2 regions of the Burkholderia sp. Bp9140 genome follow, and region 1 is predicted to be linked to the other one. Evidence: riboswitches for the same ligand, from Rfam matches in the RefSeq annotation. Region 1 holds a riboswitch; the other holds the start of a gene.
What was found. Region 1 has a riboswitch for thiamine pyrophosphate ahead of DIE21_RS30490 (FAD-dependent oxidoreductase). Riboswitches for the same ligand answer to the same signal wherever they lie in the genome.
Positions count from the first base shown of each region.

Region 2: it holds a riboswitch for thiamine pyrophosphate, as region 1 does, so the genes downstream of both, thiC (phosphomethylpyrimidine synthase ThiC) here and DIE21_RS30490 (FAD-dependent oxidoreductase) in region 1, are expected to answer to the same signal.

Region 1 covers NZ_QTPQ01000045.1:29,154-36,208, forward strand. Annotated here, with positions in the region: gene thpR (RNA 2',3'-cyclic phosphodiesterase) at 1-165, shown strand, start outside; gene DIE21_RS30485 (ABC transporter ATP-binding protein/permease) at 231-2,000, opposite strand; TPP riboswitch at 2,270-2,393, shown strand; gene DIE21_RS30490 (FAD-dependent oxidoreductase) at 2,628-3,764, shown strand; gene thiS (sulfur carrier protein ThiS) at 3,797-3,994, shown strand; gene DIE21_RS30500 (thiazole synthase) at 4,033-4,848, shown strand; gene thiE (thiamine phosphate synthase) at 4,845-5,969, shown strand; gene DIE21_RS30510 (ABC transporter ATP-binding protein) at 6,054-6,875, shown strand; gene mlaE (lipid asymmetry maintenance ABC transporter permease subunit MlaE) at 6,872-7,055, shown strand, end outside.
Region 2 covers NZ_QTPQ01000025.1:42,051-49,105, reverse strand. Annotated here, with positions in the region: gene DIE21_RS21045 (helix-turn-helix domain-containing protein) at 1-208, shown strand, start outside; gene DIE21_RS21040 (molybdopterin-dependent oxidoreductase) at 246-1,034, opposite strand; gene DIE21_RS21035 (cytochrome b/b6 domain-containing protein) at 1,064-1,696, opposite strand; gene DIE21_RS21030 (pentapeptide MXKDX repeat protein) at 1,801-2,079, opposite strand; TPP riboswitch at 2,348-2,464, shown strand; gene thiC (phosphomethylpyrimidine synthase ThiC) at 2,589-4,520, shown strand; gene DIE21_RS21020 (glycine zipper 2TM domain-containing protein) at 4,766-4,981, shown strand; gene DIE21_RS21015 (hypothetical protein) at 5,209-5,466, shown strand; gene DIE21_RS21010 (DMT family transporter) at 5,611-6,537, shown strand; gene DIE21_RS21000 (EAL domain-containing protein) at 7,009-7,055, shown strand, end outside.

The sequences.
Region 1 (7,055 bases):
CTCGCGCGGCTGCCGCGCAATGCGGATGGGCAGCCCGCACACGGCGGCGCGACCGGGCGGCCGGTCGCGGTGCGTTTCGGCGCGCTGACGCTATTTGAAAGCCGGCTGTCGCACGACGGCGTGTCGCATGTGCCGATCGTGTCGGTGCCGGTCGCGCCGGCGTAGCAGGACGGCGGGCAGGACGAGGACGAGAAGGCCGGCGCCGCATGCGCCGGCATTTTGTTTTGCGGTTACGCGGCGACCTTGTCGCTGTCGTGCACGCGCTCGACGTTGATCGTGCCGACGTGGAACGCGGCCAGCGACTCGCGATGCGCAATGCTGACGATCGCGGCCTTCGGCAGCCGTTCGGCGAACAGGTGATAGAGCCGCGCTTCGTTGTCGGCGTCGAGCGCGCTCGTCGCTTCGTCGAGGAACAGGAAGTCCGGCTTGTGCAGCAGCACGCGCGCGCCGGCGAGGCGCTGCTGTTCGCCCGGCGACAGCACGCGCGTCCAGTGCGCGGTCTCGTCGAGGCGCCCGACGTAGTCTTCGAGGCGGCACGCGCGCAGCGCGTCGCGGCAGGCATCGTCGGTGAACGCGTCGGGCGTGGCCGGGTAGGTGAGCGCGGCCTTCAGCGTGCCGATCGGCAAGTAGCTCGTCTGCGGCACGAACATCATCCGCGCGCCGACCGGCGCGTCGATCGCGCCGTCGCCGAACGGCCACAGGCCCGCGAGCGCGCGCATGAACGTGCTCTTGCCGGAGCCCGACTTGCCGATCACGAGCCAGCGCGAGCCGGGTTCGATCGTCACGTTGCCGATGTTGGCGAGTGCATTGCCGTTCGGCAGCGCGAGCTTCAGCGACGACGTCGACAGCTTCGCGGCATCGACGTAGTGCAGGTTGATGCCGCCGTGCTCGGTCGCGGGAGACAGGCTTTCCTTCAGGTGCGACGTACCCATCACGCGCTTGAATTCGCGCAGACGGTTGACGGTGGCGCGCCATTCGACGAGGGTCGAGTAACTGTTGATGAACCACGAGAACGAATCGCTGACGGTGCCGAACGCGGACGAGATCTGCATCAGCACGCCGAACGAGAACGCGCCCGCGAAATAGCGCGGCGCCGCGACGACGAGCGGGAAGATGATCGCGATCTGGCCGTAGAAGCTCAGCACGAACGTGAGGCGCTTCGTGTACTTCATCACGCGCCACCAGTTGTCGCGAATGCGCATGAACAGGCTCTGCGCGTTGCCGGTCTCGGTTTGCTCGCCGTCGTAGAACGCGATCTGCTCGGCGTTCTCCCGCACGCGAATCAGCCCGAAGCGGAAATCGGCCTCGACGCGCTGCTGCTGGTAGTTGATCGACACGAGCGGGTGCCCGACCTTCTGGATGATCAGCGAGCCGACCACCGCGTACAGCGCGGCGGCCCACACCATGTAGCCGGGAATCGTGATCGGCGTCGCGCCGAGCGAGAACGTCAGCGCGCCGGCGAGCGACCACAGGATCGTGATGAACGACACGAGCGTGACGACCGTCGACAGCAGGTCGAGCGACAGCGCGAGCGTCGTCGTCGCGAACGACTGGAGGTCGTCGGTGATCCGCTGGTCGGGGTTGTCGGCGAGGCGGTCGCGTTCGATCCGGTAGAACGCGCGATCGCCGAGCCACTGGGCGAGAAAGCGGTCGGTGAGCCACTGGCGCCAGCGGAACCCGAGCATCTGCCGCAGGTAGCGGCCGTACACCGCGAGGATGATGAAGCCGAACGCGAGCGCGGAGAACTGCATCAGCAGGTTCGGGAAGTCGTGGACGTCCTTCGACTGCAGCGCGTTGTAGAACTGCGCGTTCCACTTGTTGAGCTTGACGTTGATCCAGACCACACAGAGGTTGATCACGATGATCGTGAGCAACAGCCCCCATGCGGTTTTCCATTCGGACGACACCCAGTAGGGCTTGATGAGGCTCCATGCGGATACCGGGCGCTCGTCCTGCGGCGCGTCGGAGACGGAGCGGACGGGATCGATCGATTGGGTCATGTGCTTCCTGATGAGTAGCCGGCGCGCGGGCCGGGCGAAGCCGGGCGCGCGCCGCGATACGGCATGCCGGGACGAGGTGCCGACTGACGGCGGGCGCACGGATGGTGGCCCGCGCGTCTTAAACGGCACTTAAGGCCGGCGGTGACGCGGCAACCGGCCGCTCGCGCGGCCGGCCTGCGGGCATTGTGCCAGAGCGGCGCGACGCGACGGCGAATTTGCCGCATGGGGGACAGTTTGCGGCGCTTTCCGCTTTTATGGTCTAATGGCCGACGACGAAACAGGGGTGCTTCGAGCGTGGCCGACGGGTCATTCCGGGCGACGCGGCGAGGCTGAGAAAGACCCTTCGCACCCGATCCGGGTAATACCGGCGAGGGAAGTTTCTGATCCCGCCGGGCCGCGCTGGCTGCCATCCCACATGGTCAGCGCCCGAGTCCCGCCCGGCCGGCCTTTGCTGCCGGTTTCGTCCTTTTGGGTACGCGCATTGCGCGTTACGGAAGGAATGATGACCGCTCAATCTTCAGTCTTTTGCGCTGTTCCCGAACCGCTGTCGCGTGCGTTGGCACGGGACGGCGCGTGCGCGTCGATGTCTGTCGCACGGGCCCGCGCGGTTCGCGGGGAGGGCACGCGATGAACGTCCACGTTTCCCGGCCGGATTTCGCGGTACTCGGCGGCGGCCTCGTCGGCCGCCTGATCGCGTGGCGGCTCGCGGGCGACGGGCATCGCGTCGCGCTGTACGAGCGCGGCGGCCCCGACGGCGAGCAGTCGGCCGCGTGGATCGCTGCGGCGATGCTCGCGCCGCTCGCCGAGGCGGCGAGCGCCGAGTTGCTGATCACCGAGCTCGGCGTCGCATCGCTCGCGCGCTGGCCGCAATGGCTCGCGGAACTGCCCGAACCGGTGTTTTTCCAGCATCACGGCACGCTCGTCGTCTGGCATCACGCGGATCGCGCGGAGGCGCCGCTGTTCGAGCGGCGCGTGCGCGCGAACGCGCCGGCCGAGCTGTTCGACGGCGGCTTCGTCGCGCTGGCCGGCGCGCAGGTCGACGCGGCCGAGCCCGCGCTCGCGGGGCGCTTCGCGCGCGGCCTGATGCTGCCGCGCGAAGGGCAGCTCGACAACCGTCAGGCGCTGCGCGCGCTCGCGGCGGGCCTCGCGCAGCGCGGCGTCGAATTGCACTGGCACGCGACGATCGACGACGCGAACCGGCCCGACGCGCATTTCACGATCGATTGCCGCGGGCTCGGCGCGAAACCCGCGCTGCCCGCGCTGCGCGGGATCCGCGGTGAAGTCGCACGCGTGCGCGCGCCCGGCATCGGGCTCACGCGGCCCGTGCGGCTGCTGCATCCGCGCTATCCGCTGTACATCGCGCCGAAACAGGACGACCTGTACGTAATCGGCGCGACCGAGGTGGAGGGCGAGGACATGTCGCCCGTCAGCGTGCGTTCCGCGCTCGAACTGCTGAGCGCGGCGTTCTCCGTGCATCCGGCGTTCGGCGAGGCACGCATCCTCGAACTCAATGCGCAGTGCCGCCCGACGCTGCCCGACCACCGCCCGGCAGTGATCTGGGACGGTGCGACGACGCTCGCCGTCAACGGCCTGTACCGGCACGGCTTCATGATCGCGCCGGAAGTCGCGCACGCGGCGGTCGCGTTTGCCGAAGCCGCGCTCGGCGGCGCGTTCGGTGACGCCGACGCATTCGCCGCGTGGCGCGATGCCGCGCGCTGGCCGGCGCTCCTCCATCACCGCGACGACGCGCGCCAGCCGGCCTGACGCGCGCCGCCGACCGAATTCGATCAAGCCTCATGGATATCCAGATCAACCAACTGACCCTGACGCTGCCCGACGGCGCGACGGTGGCCGACGCGCTGGCCGCATACGGCGCGCGTCCGCCATACGCGGTCGCGCTGAACGGCAATTTCGTCGCGCGCACGCAGCATGCGGCGCGCGCGCTTGCGACGGGCGACAAGCTCGACGTGGTGCACCCCGTCGCGGGCGGCTGAGCGCCGCCGGTTCGCCCCCGCTCTTCCAGGAAAACGACATGACGTCCCTCACTTCCGCCGACGCGCTGACGCTGTACGGCGAAACCTTCGCAAGCCGCGTGCTGCTCGGCACGTCGCGCTATCCGTCGCTGCAGTCGCTGTCCGATTCGATCGCCGCGTCGCGACCCGGGATGGTGACGGTCGCGCTGCGCCGCCAGATGACCGGCGGCACCGCCGAGGCCGGCTTCTTCGACCTGCTCAAGCACCACGCGGTGCCGCTGCTGCCGAACACGGCCGGCTGCCAGACCGTCGCCGAGGCGGTGACGACCGCGCACATGGCGCGCGAGGTTTTCGACACCGACTGGATCAAGCTCGAGCTGATCGGCGACGACTACACGCTGCAGCCCGACCCGGTCGGGCTGATCGAGGCGGCCGCGCAACTGGTCAAGGACGGCTTCAAGGTGCTGCCGTACTGCACCGAGGATCTCGTGATCGGCCGGCGCCTGCTCGACGCCGGCTGCGAGGCGCTGATGCCGTGGGGCGCGCCGATCGGCACCGGCAAGGGCGTCGTGAACCCGTACGGGCTGCGCGTGCTGCGCGAGCGGCTGCCGGACGTGCCGCTGATCGTCGACGCCGGGCTCGGCGTGCCGTCGCATGCGTGCCAGGTCATGGAATGGGGCTTCGACGGCGTGCTGCTGAACACGGCCGTGTCGCAGGCCACGCACCCGGAGATCATGGCGCGCGCGTTCGCGCAGGGCGTCGAGGCCGGCCGTGCGGCCTATCTCGCCGGGCCGATGGATGCGCGCGATACCGCGCACGCGAGCACGCCGGTGGTCGGGATGCCGTTCTGGCACCAGGACGGGGGCGGTGCATGAGCGCGCGCTTCGCCGATGCCTTCTGGCCGCCGGCCGACGAGCTGGCCGAAGCGGCCGAGCGGATTCGTGCCCGCCTCGGCGACTGGCCGAGCGGCACGACGCCGTGGCGACTGTGCGTCGCGGCGCCCGACGTGCCGGCCGGCGGCGACGTGCTGATCGTGTCGGCCGGCGACCGTGCCGCGCAGGCGCGCGCGTCGGCCGCATCGCGCCCCGCGTCGCCGGACGCGGTCGCGATCGAGTTCGACGAGCACGGCGCGGCGCTGCATGCCGCGGGCGTGCGCTACGCGCTGGAAGCCGCGCATCCGCTCGCCGACGACTGGATCGCGGCGCTCGCCGCGTTCCTCGATTGCGGTTTCGCGCCGATCGACGCGCTGGTGCTCGCGCTGGCGTGGCGTGACGGCGACGAAACGCGCGGCGCGGATGCGTGGCCGGTCGACGCCGCGCGGTTCCCGCGCGTCGCCGATCTGGCCGCCGCGCCCGAGCCCGCATTTCCGCCGTGCCCCGCGCAACTCGGCCTCTATCCGGTCGTCCCGGATGCCGAATGGGTCGAGCGGGTGCTTGATTGCGGCGCGCGGACCGTGCAGCTGCGCGTGAAAGGCACGAACCCCGACGCGTTGCGCCGCGAAGTCGCGCGTGCGGTCGCGGCCGGGCGCCGCTATCCCGATGCGCGTGTGTTCATCAACGATCACTGGCAGATCGCGGTAGAAGAGGGTGCGTACGGCGTCCATCTGGGGCAGGAAGACCTCGAGACGGCCGATCTGGCCGCGATCGCGCGCGCCGGCCTGCGGCTCGGGCTGTCGAGCCACGGCTATTACGAAATGTTGCGCGCCTTGCACGAGCGCCCGAGCTACCTGGCGCTCGGTCCCGTGTATGCGACCGCGACCAAGGCGGTCGCGGCGCCGCCGCAGGGCCTCGCGCGGATCGCCCGCTATGCACGCTTCGCCGGGGCGCGGGCGCCGCTCGTCGCGATCGGCGGCGTGGGGCTCGACGCATTGCCGGACGTGCTGGCGACGGGCGTCGGCAGCGTCGCGGTCGTCAGTGCGGTCACGGGCGCCAGCGATTATCGGGCGGCAATTGTTGCATCGCAGCAATGTTTTGCCCGACAATTTGACAATCATTGACCGCAGGGCCCGGAACGGCGTCACGACATCATTCCAATGCAGGCCCTATAATTCGGCGTTCTGCGTAAAAGGACTGTCAGCTCCGTGAGCCCCACTCCTACCGAGACACTGCTGCAACTTCGCGACGTCGACTTTGGCTACGGCGACCGCCTCGTCCTGTCGAACCTGAACCTGCGTTTCGGGCGCGGCCAGGTCGTCGCTGTCATGGGCGGGTCGGGTTGCGGCAAGACGACCGTGCTGCGCCTGATCGGCGGCCTCGTGCGCGCACGCCGCGGCCAGGTGCTGTTCGACGGCGCCGACGTCGGCGCGCAGACGCGCGACGGCCTGTACGCGCTGCGCCGCAAGATGGGCATGCTGTTCCAGTTCGGCGCGCTGTTCACCGACATGTCGGTGTTCGAGAACGTCGCGTTCGCGCTGCGCGAACACACCGACCTGCCCGAAGAGCTGATCCGCGACCTCGTGCTGATGAAGCTCAACGCGGTCGGGCTGCGGGGCGCGCGCGACCTGATGCCGTCCGAGGTGTCGGGCGGGATGGCGCGCCGTATCGCGCTCGCGCGCGCGATCGCGCTCGATCCGCAACTCATCATGTACGACGAGCCGTTCGCGGGCCTCGATCCGATCTCGCTCGGCATCACCGCGAACCTGATCCGCACGCTGAACCAGGCGCTCGGCGCCACGTCGATCCTCGTCACGCACGACGTGCCGGAATCGTTCGCGATCGCCGACTACGTGTATTTTCTGGCCAACGGCGGCGTGCTCGCGCAGGGTACGCCTGACGAGCTGCGCGCGTCGACCGATCCGAGCGTGCGGCAGTTCATCGACGGCGCGCCGGACGGCCCGTTCAAATTTCATTACACGAGCCCGCCGCTGGCAGCGGATTTCGGGCTCGGCGGAGGACGCGCATGATCAGCGCGATCGGACGTTACGTCATGGGCGGCCTCGTGCGCGCGGGCTACGGCACGCGGCTGTTCGTGCGCCTCGTGCTGGAATTCTTCCCGCTGCTGCGCCGGCCGCGGCTGGTCACGAAGCAGATCCACTTCCTCGGCAACTATTCGTTCGTGATCATCGCCGTGTCGGGCCTGTTCG
Region 2 (7,055 bases), on a different contig from region 1:
GCGCTCCGAACTGATGATCGCGCTCAAGCAGCGCATCGCGCAGCTCGAACTGAGCCAGGCCCAGGCCGCGCAACGGCTGGGCGTCACGCAGCCGCGCGTGTCCGATCTGCTGCGCGGCAAGATCAACCTGTTCGGGCTCGACGCGCTCGTGAACATGGCGGCGGCCGTCGGCCTGCGCGTCGACCTGCAGGTGCGCGCATCCGCGTAACGCACCGCGAAGCACGACAGCGGGCGCGCCCCGTCGCTCACGATCCGCCGAACCAGTTGTACCCCTGATCGACCCAGTAGCCGCCCGGGTAGGTATCGGTCACGAAGATTTCCATGATGTGCTTCGGATTCTTGTAACCGAGCTTGGTCGGCATCCGCAGCTTCATCGGGAAACCGAATTCCGGCGGCAGGCGATGGCCGTCGTAGTCGAATGCGAGCAGCGTCTGCGGATGCAGCGCGGTCGGCATGTCGATGCTTTCGTAGTAGTCGTCCGCGCATTTGAAACCGACGTATTTCGCATGCGTATCGGCGCCGGTGCGCGCCAGAAACGCGCCGAACGGCGTGCCGCCCCAGCGGCCGATCGCGCTCCACCCTTCCACGCAGATGTGCCGCGTGATCTGCTCCGCGTGCGGCAGCGCATACAGCTCGTCGAGCGTCCACACGCGCTTGCCCGTCACGCGGCCCGACAGCACGAGACGGTAAGTCGCCGCATCGACGTGCGGCACATCGTCGATGCCGTAATACGCATTGAACGGGAACGGCCGCGTGATGTCGGCTTCGGTATAGGTCGGCGCGAGCCGCTCGCCGCTGAACAGCCAGGCCTGCACGCGATCGTTCATGCGCGACACCTTCTCGAGGAACGTATTGACCGACGCATCGTCGTGCAGCGTGCAGCCGGTCAGCATCGTCAGCCCGCCGAGCGTCAGGATGCGCCGGTTGAACAGCCGCCGCGACGGCATCTCCAGCTCGCGGCGCACGTCGAGCTCGAGCGACTTGCGGTCGAGCGTCCAGCGCGAACCGTCGCGCTTGTATTCGGATTCCGACATGATGATTTCCTTCACCCGGAGTTGACCGGTCAGCGCCCGCGCAGCATCGCGAGCAGCGAGCGCGGCACCAGCAGCGCCATCGCGACGTGCACGACGAAGAACGCGACGAGCAGCGACATCGCCCAGAAATGCACGACGCGCGCGTTGTCGTAACCGCCGAACAGTTCGCGCAGCAGCGGAAACTGCACCGACTTCCAGATCGTCAGCCCGGACAGCACCAGCACGATCAGATCGACGATCGCGACCAGGTACGCGGCACGCTGCACCGCGTTGTAGACGCTCAAATCGTCGTGCGCGAGCCGGCCGCGCAACGCGGCGCGCACGTCGCGCCACACGGACGCCGGCGTGACGGGCAGCATCTTGCGCGCGAGGCGTCCGGTCGCGATCGACATCGTCAGGTAGAACAGCCCGTTGCCGACGAGCAGCCACATCGCCGCGAAATGCCATTGCAGCGCGCCGCCGAGCCAGCCGCCGAGCGTGATGCCGTGCGGAAACACGAATGGCGGATAGATCGGCGACGCGTCGTAGATGCGCCAGCCGGACAACACCATCAGGATCGCCGCGAGCGCGTTGAGCCAGTGGCTCACGCGTACCCACAGCGGATGGATCGGGCGTGCGGGCGGCGTGGCGGCCGCACGGCCGGTGGCGGGAACGGTTTGCATGATGAAGACTCCCGGAACGAGTCGGCGAGACGAGACAGAACGAGACGCGGGCGGGCGGCCGTCGTGCAGCACACGCGCCGGCCGCGCGCGCTGCCCGGCCTCCGTCAGTTCGACGGCGCCATCTTGTCGCCCGACGACTTGCCCATCGCGTCGTGGCCCATCGCGTCCTTCTTCATCGCATGTTTCTTCATGGCGCCCTTCTTCATCGCGCCATCCTTCGCCATCGCGTCATGGCCCATCGCATCCTTCGCCATCGCGTCGTGACCCATCGCGTCCTTCGACATCGACGAGCTGTCCTTCGACATCGCATCGTTCTGCGCATACGCGCCCGAGGCGACCGTGGCGCAAGCGGCAACGCAGGCGGCGATCAGAATTTTTTTCATGACATCTCTCCAAAACATGGGTTCAAGGAGCCGAATAGACGGACGACGTCGCGGGAAATGACAGCCGCTGCGGAAATTTTTTTTAGGTCGCGTGAAAGCGCGCCATGTTGCACCGCTTCGCCGCTGCCGGTCGATCCTTCGGACCATGCCGCGGCAACGCACACTGCCATTTCGACGGGCCATCGCGCCGCCCGCCATGCTGCGGCCGCACCGGGACAGCCGATCCTCTCCCGGTTGAAACCGCCGCCAAGCCAGTGTATCGTGTGCGCTGCTAACGCGGGGGTCCTGCAATGCGTTCGGTCAAACAACCGGCATTGCGGGTGAGAAATACCCTTTGAACCTGATCTGGATAATGCCAGCGCAGGGAAGCGTACGGATTTCGCCGCCATCCCTCTGACGAAATCCGCCGCCTCACCAAGCCTCGTCTCCTGCTTAGCTCGAGCCCCACATTCGTCAAGGGCTCCGGGCAAGCGCCGACGCGCCTGTCCGGCGCTCATACAGGAGATTGCATGAACGCCAATCCGAAGTTTCTGTCCGCCGACGCCCATGTCGACGCCGCTGCCGTCGCGCCGCTGCCCAATTCGCGAAAGGTTTATGTAACCGGCTCGCAGCTCGACATCCGCGTGCCCATGCGCGAAATCACGCAGGCCGACACGCCGACCGGCTTCGGCGGCGAAAAGAATCCGCCGATCTACGTGTACGACACGTCGGGCCCCTACACCGATCCGGACGCGAAGATCGACATCCGCGCGGGCCTGCCCGCGCTGCGCCAGCGCTGGATCGAAGCGCGCGGCGACACCGAAGTGCTCGACGGCCTGTCGAGCCAGTACGGCCTCGAGCGCGCGGCCGACCCGGCCACCGCCGACCTGCGCTTCCCGGGCCTGCACCGCAACCCGCGCCGCGCACAGGCCGGCAAGAACGTCACGCAGATGCACTATGCGCGTCGGGGCATCATCACGCCGGAAATGGAATACATCGCGATCCGCGAGAACCAGCGCCGCGCCGAGTACATCGAGAGCCTGAAGTCGAGCGGCCCGAACGGCGCGAAGCTCGCCGCGATGATGGGCCGCCAGCATCCGGGCCAGGCGTTCGGCGCCGCGGCCTTCGGCGCGAACGCGCTCGCCGAGATCACGCCGGAATTCGTGCGCGACGAGATCGCGCGCGGCCGCGCGATCATCCCCGCGAACATCAACCACCCGGAATCCGAGCCGATGATCATCGGCCGCAACTTCCTCGTGAAGATCAACGCGAACATCGGCAACTCGGCCGTCACGTCGTCGATCGGCGAGGAAGTCGACAAGATGACGTGGGCGATCCGCTGGGGCGGCGACACGGTGATGGACCTGTCGACCGGCAAGCACATCCACGAAACGCGCGAGTGGATCATCCGCAACAGCCCGGTGCCGATCGGCACGGTGCCGATCTACCAGGCGCTCGAAAAGGTCAACGGCAAGGCCGAGGATCTCACCTGGGAAATCTTCCGCGACACGCTGATCGAACAGGCCGAGCAAGGCGTCGACTATTTCACGATCCACGCGGGCGTGCGCCTGCAGTACGTGCCGCTCACCGCGAACCGGATGACGGGCATCGTGTCGCGCGGCGGCTCGATCATGGCGAAGTGGTGCCTCGCGCATCACAAGGAAAGCTTCCTGTACGAACACTTCGAAGAGATCTGCGAGATCATGAAGGCGTACGACGTGAGCTTCTCGCTCGGCGACGGCCTGCGCCCCGGCTCGATCTACGACGCGAACGACGAAGCGCAGCTCGGCGAACTGAAGACGCTCGGCGAGCTCACGCAGATCGCGTGGAAGCACGACGTGCAGGTGATGATCGAAGGCCCCGGCCACGTGCCGATGCAGCTGATCAAGGAGAACATGGATCTCCAGCTCGACTGGTGCAAGGAAGCGCCGTTCTACACGCTCGGGCCGCTGACCACCGACATCGCACCGGGCTACGACCACATCACGTCGGGCATCGGCGCCGCGATGATCGGCTGGTTCGGCACCGCGATGCTGTGCTACGTGACGCCGAAGGAACACCTCGGGCTGCCGAACAAGGACGACGTGAAGGAAGGGATCATCACGTACAAGCTCGCCGCGCACGCGGCCGACCTCGCCAAGGGTCACCCCGGCGCGCAGGTGCGCGACAACGCGCTGTCGAAGGCGCGTTTCGAGTTCCGCTGGGAAGACCAGTTCAACATCGGCCTCGATCCGGACAAGGCGCGCGAATTCCACGACGAGACGCTGCCGAAGGATTCGGCGAAGGTCGCGCACTTCTGCTCGATGTGCGGCCCGCACTTCTGCTCGATGAAGATCACGCAGGACGTCCGCGAGTTCGCGGCGCAGCAGGGCGTATCGGAAAGCGAGGCGCTGAAGAAGGGGATGGAAGTCAAGGCGGTCGAGTTCGTGAAGACCGGCGCCGAAATCTATCACCGTCAGTAAGCGAACGCGGCGGTCTGCACGGACCGCCTCGTGACGCACTGCACGAAGCCCGCTTTCGAGCGGGCTTTTTTGCATCCGCGTGCATGCCGCGTGCCCGCCGGCGCAAGGGAAACAATTGATTACGAAACCGTCCGAGCCTTAACAAGTCCTTACAGCAGCGCGTCGGGACGGCGGGTAGATTGGGGTCATGCGCGGCCGTCAGCCGGTCGTGCGCCCTCCCGTTCACCACCACAAGGACAACGATCATGAGTTACTCGATTCGGCGTTTTGGGGTATGCGCTCTGCTCGTCGCGACGGTGGCCAGCCTGTCGGCCTGCGATTCGATGACACGGCGCCAGCGCGACACGGCAATCGGTGCGGGTGTCGGCGGCGTAGCCGGCGCGGCGATCGGCGGCAACGCGCTGTCGACGCTGGGTGGCGCGGCAGCCGGCGGCATCATCGGCAACCAGATCGGCAAGTAAGCCGGCCGGGCGCCCGCGCGACGGGCGGCACGCTTCAGTTTCGGCCTGACGGCGTTTCCGCGGTGCGGAAGCGCCGTTTTCGCGTCTTTTCGCGTCTGGCGGCAGCAGTCGTCCGGGCGCGCAGGGCGATGCACGGAAATGATCCGTTACCGTTTTGCACACCGTGTCATCGCCGTGCGTCCTAAGCTTAAGCATCTGCCGATTGCCGGCGCCGCCGGAGAAACATCATGAACAGGACCCTCGTCGCCGCGGTGCTCGCGTGTGCGACACTCGCCGGCTGTTATTACCCTTACGGCTACTATCCGTCCGGCTATTACACGGCGGCGCCGGTACAGCCCGCGCCCGTGTATGTCGACCCCGGCCCCGTGTACTACTATCCGGCCCCTGCCTATGCCCCTGCATGGGGCGGCTACTGGGGCCCCGCGCTGTCGCTGAACTTCGGTTTCGGCGGACGCGGCGGGCACGGCGGCTGGCGCCATCATTGAGCGGCCGCGCCGGCCGCCCGGGCGGTTCGCGTCGGCGGAAAAACGGATTTCCCGTTTCTTGTCGTTTCATCCGATCATGAAACGAAGGCGCGGTAACGCGGTGTAAGATTCACCGCGTCCCGTCCCCCTCGCCTGCCACGCCCGATGTCGCCCAAGAACGCCTTTCTGCTGACCGTCCTCGCCGCCCTGTGGGGTGCGTCGTTCCTGTTCATCCGGATCGGCGTCGCCGAATTCGGCGTCGCGCCGCTGATGGCGCTGCGGGTGGGCATCGGCGCGCTGTTCCTGACGGGCCTCGCGCTGACGCGTTTCAAGCCCGCCGACCTCGGCGCGCGGCTGCGCCGGCACGCGTGGCCATTGTTCGTCGTCGGCGTACTGAACTCGGGCGCGCCGTTCTGCCTGTTCGCCTATGCCGAACTGACGCTATCGGCCGGCGTGACCTCGGTGATCAACGCGACGACACCGCTGTGGGGCGCGCTCGTCGCCTACCTGTGGCTGAAGGACAAGCTGTCGCTGCCGCGCGCGATCGGCCTCGTGATCGGCTTTGCCGGCGTGCTCACGCTCGTCTGGGATCAGATCGCGAACGCGCACGGCAGCACCGGCGCCGGCGCGACCGCGCTGGCCGCCGCCGCCGCGCTCGGCGCGACGCTGCTGTACGGCATCGCGGCCAACTATACGAAGCGCAAGCTCAGCGGCGTCGATCCGCTCGTCAACGCGACCGGCAGCATGATCGGCTCGACCGTGCTGCTGCTGCCGTTCGCGATCGCGACGTGGCCCGCAGCAGCCGTCAGCACGCATGCGTGGGGTGCCGTGCTCGCGCTCGGCATCGCCTGTACGGGCATCGCGTATTTCATCTTCTTTTACCTGATCGCGCATGTCGGCCCGGCCCGCGCGATTACCGTGACGTTCGTGATACCGGTGTTCGGCCTGCTGTGGGGCGCGCTGTTCCTCGGCGAACACGTATCGGTCGTGATGATCGAAGGCTGCGCGATCGTGCTCGTCGGCACCGCGCTTGCGACCGGCGTGATCAAGCGGATTCCCGGGCTCCGCCCGCGCGGCGGCGAAGCAACCTGAGCGGCATGCGGGGCCGGCGCCCCGCCGGTTGCCCGGTTGCCCGGTTTTCCGCGACGCGCCGGCTACCGGTCCTCAAGCGCCGACCGCCGACCGGTGCGCGCCGGAGCATCTCGTTTATCACCCGATGCAGATGACCGCGCACGGTTGCGCAGCCGGCCGGCTTCCCCGGTTCTCCGAATCCCCGCATTCTTCGCACGCAATGCACGCGGCACACGTGGCGCCGTCGCTGCGTGCACGATTGGCGGCCGTTGCGCGTTGAACCGGGCGGACAGCCCCGTCCAAGCGTCGGTGTAGCGTTTGCGTCTGGAGTTTCCCTGATACGCGCGCCGCGCCATTCCCGTTACACTCGGAACACTCATCCGCAGAAGGCGGTTACGATGCTCCACGTTCTTTCACGTCCACCTGCGCGTGCGACGGCTTCGGCGTGGCGTCACGACACCGCTCCCCCGATCGCCCCAGGGCATCGTTGACATGAAGCCCTCCCGCGACCTCTCGCTCGACTCCCTGCTCGAACGCCT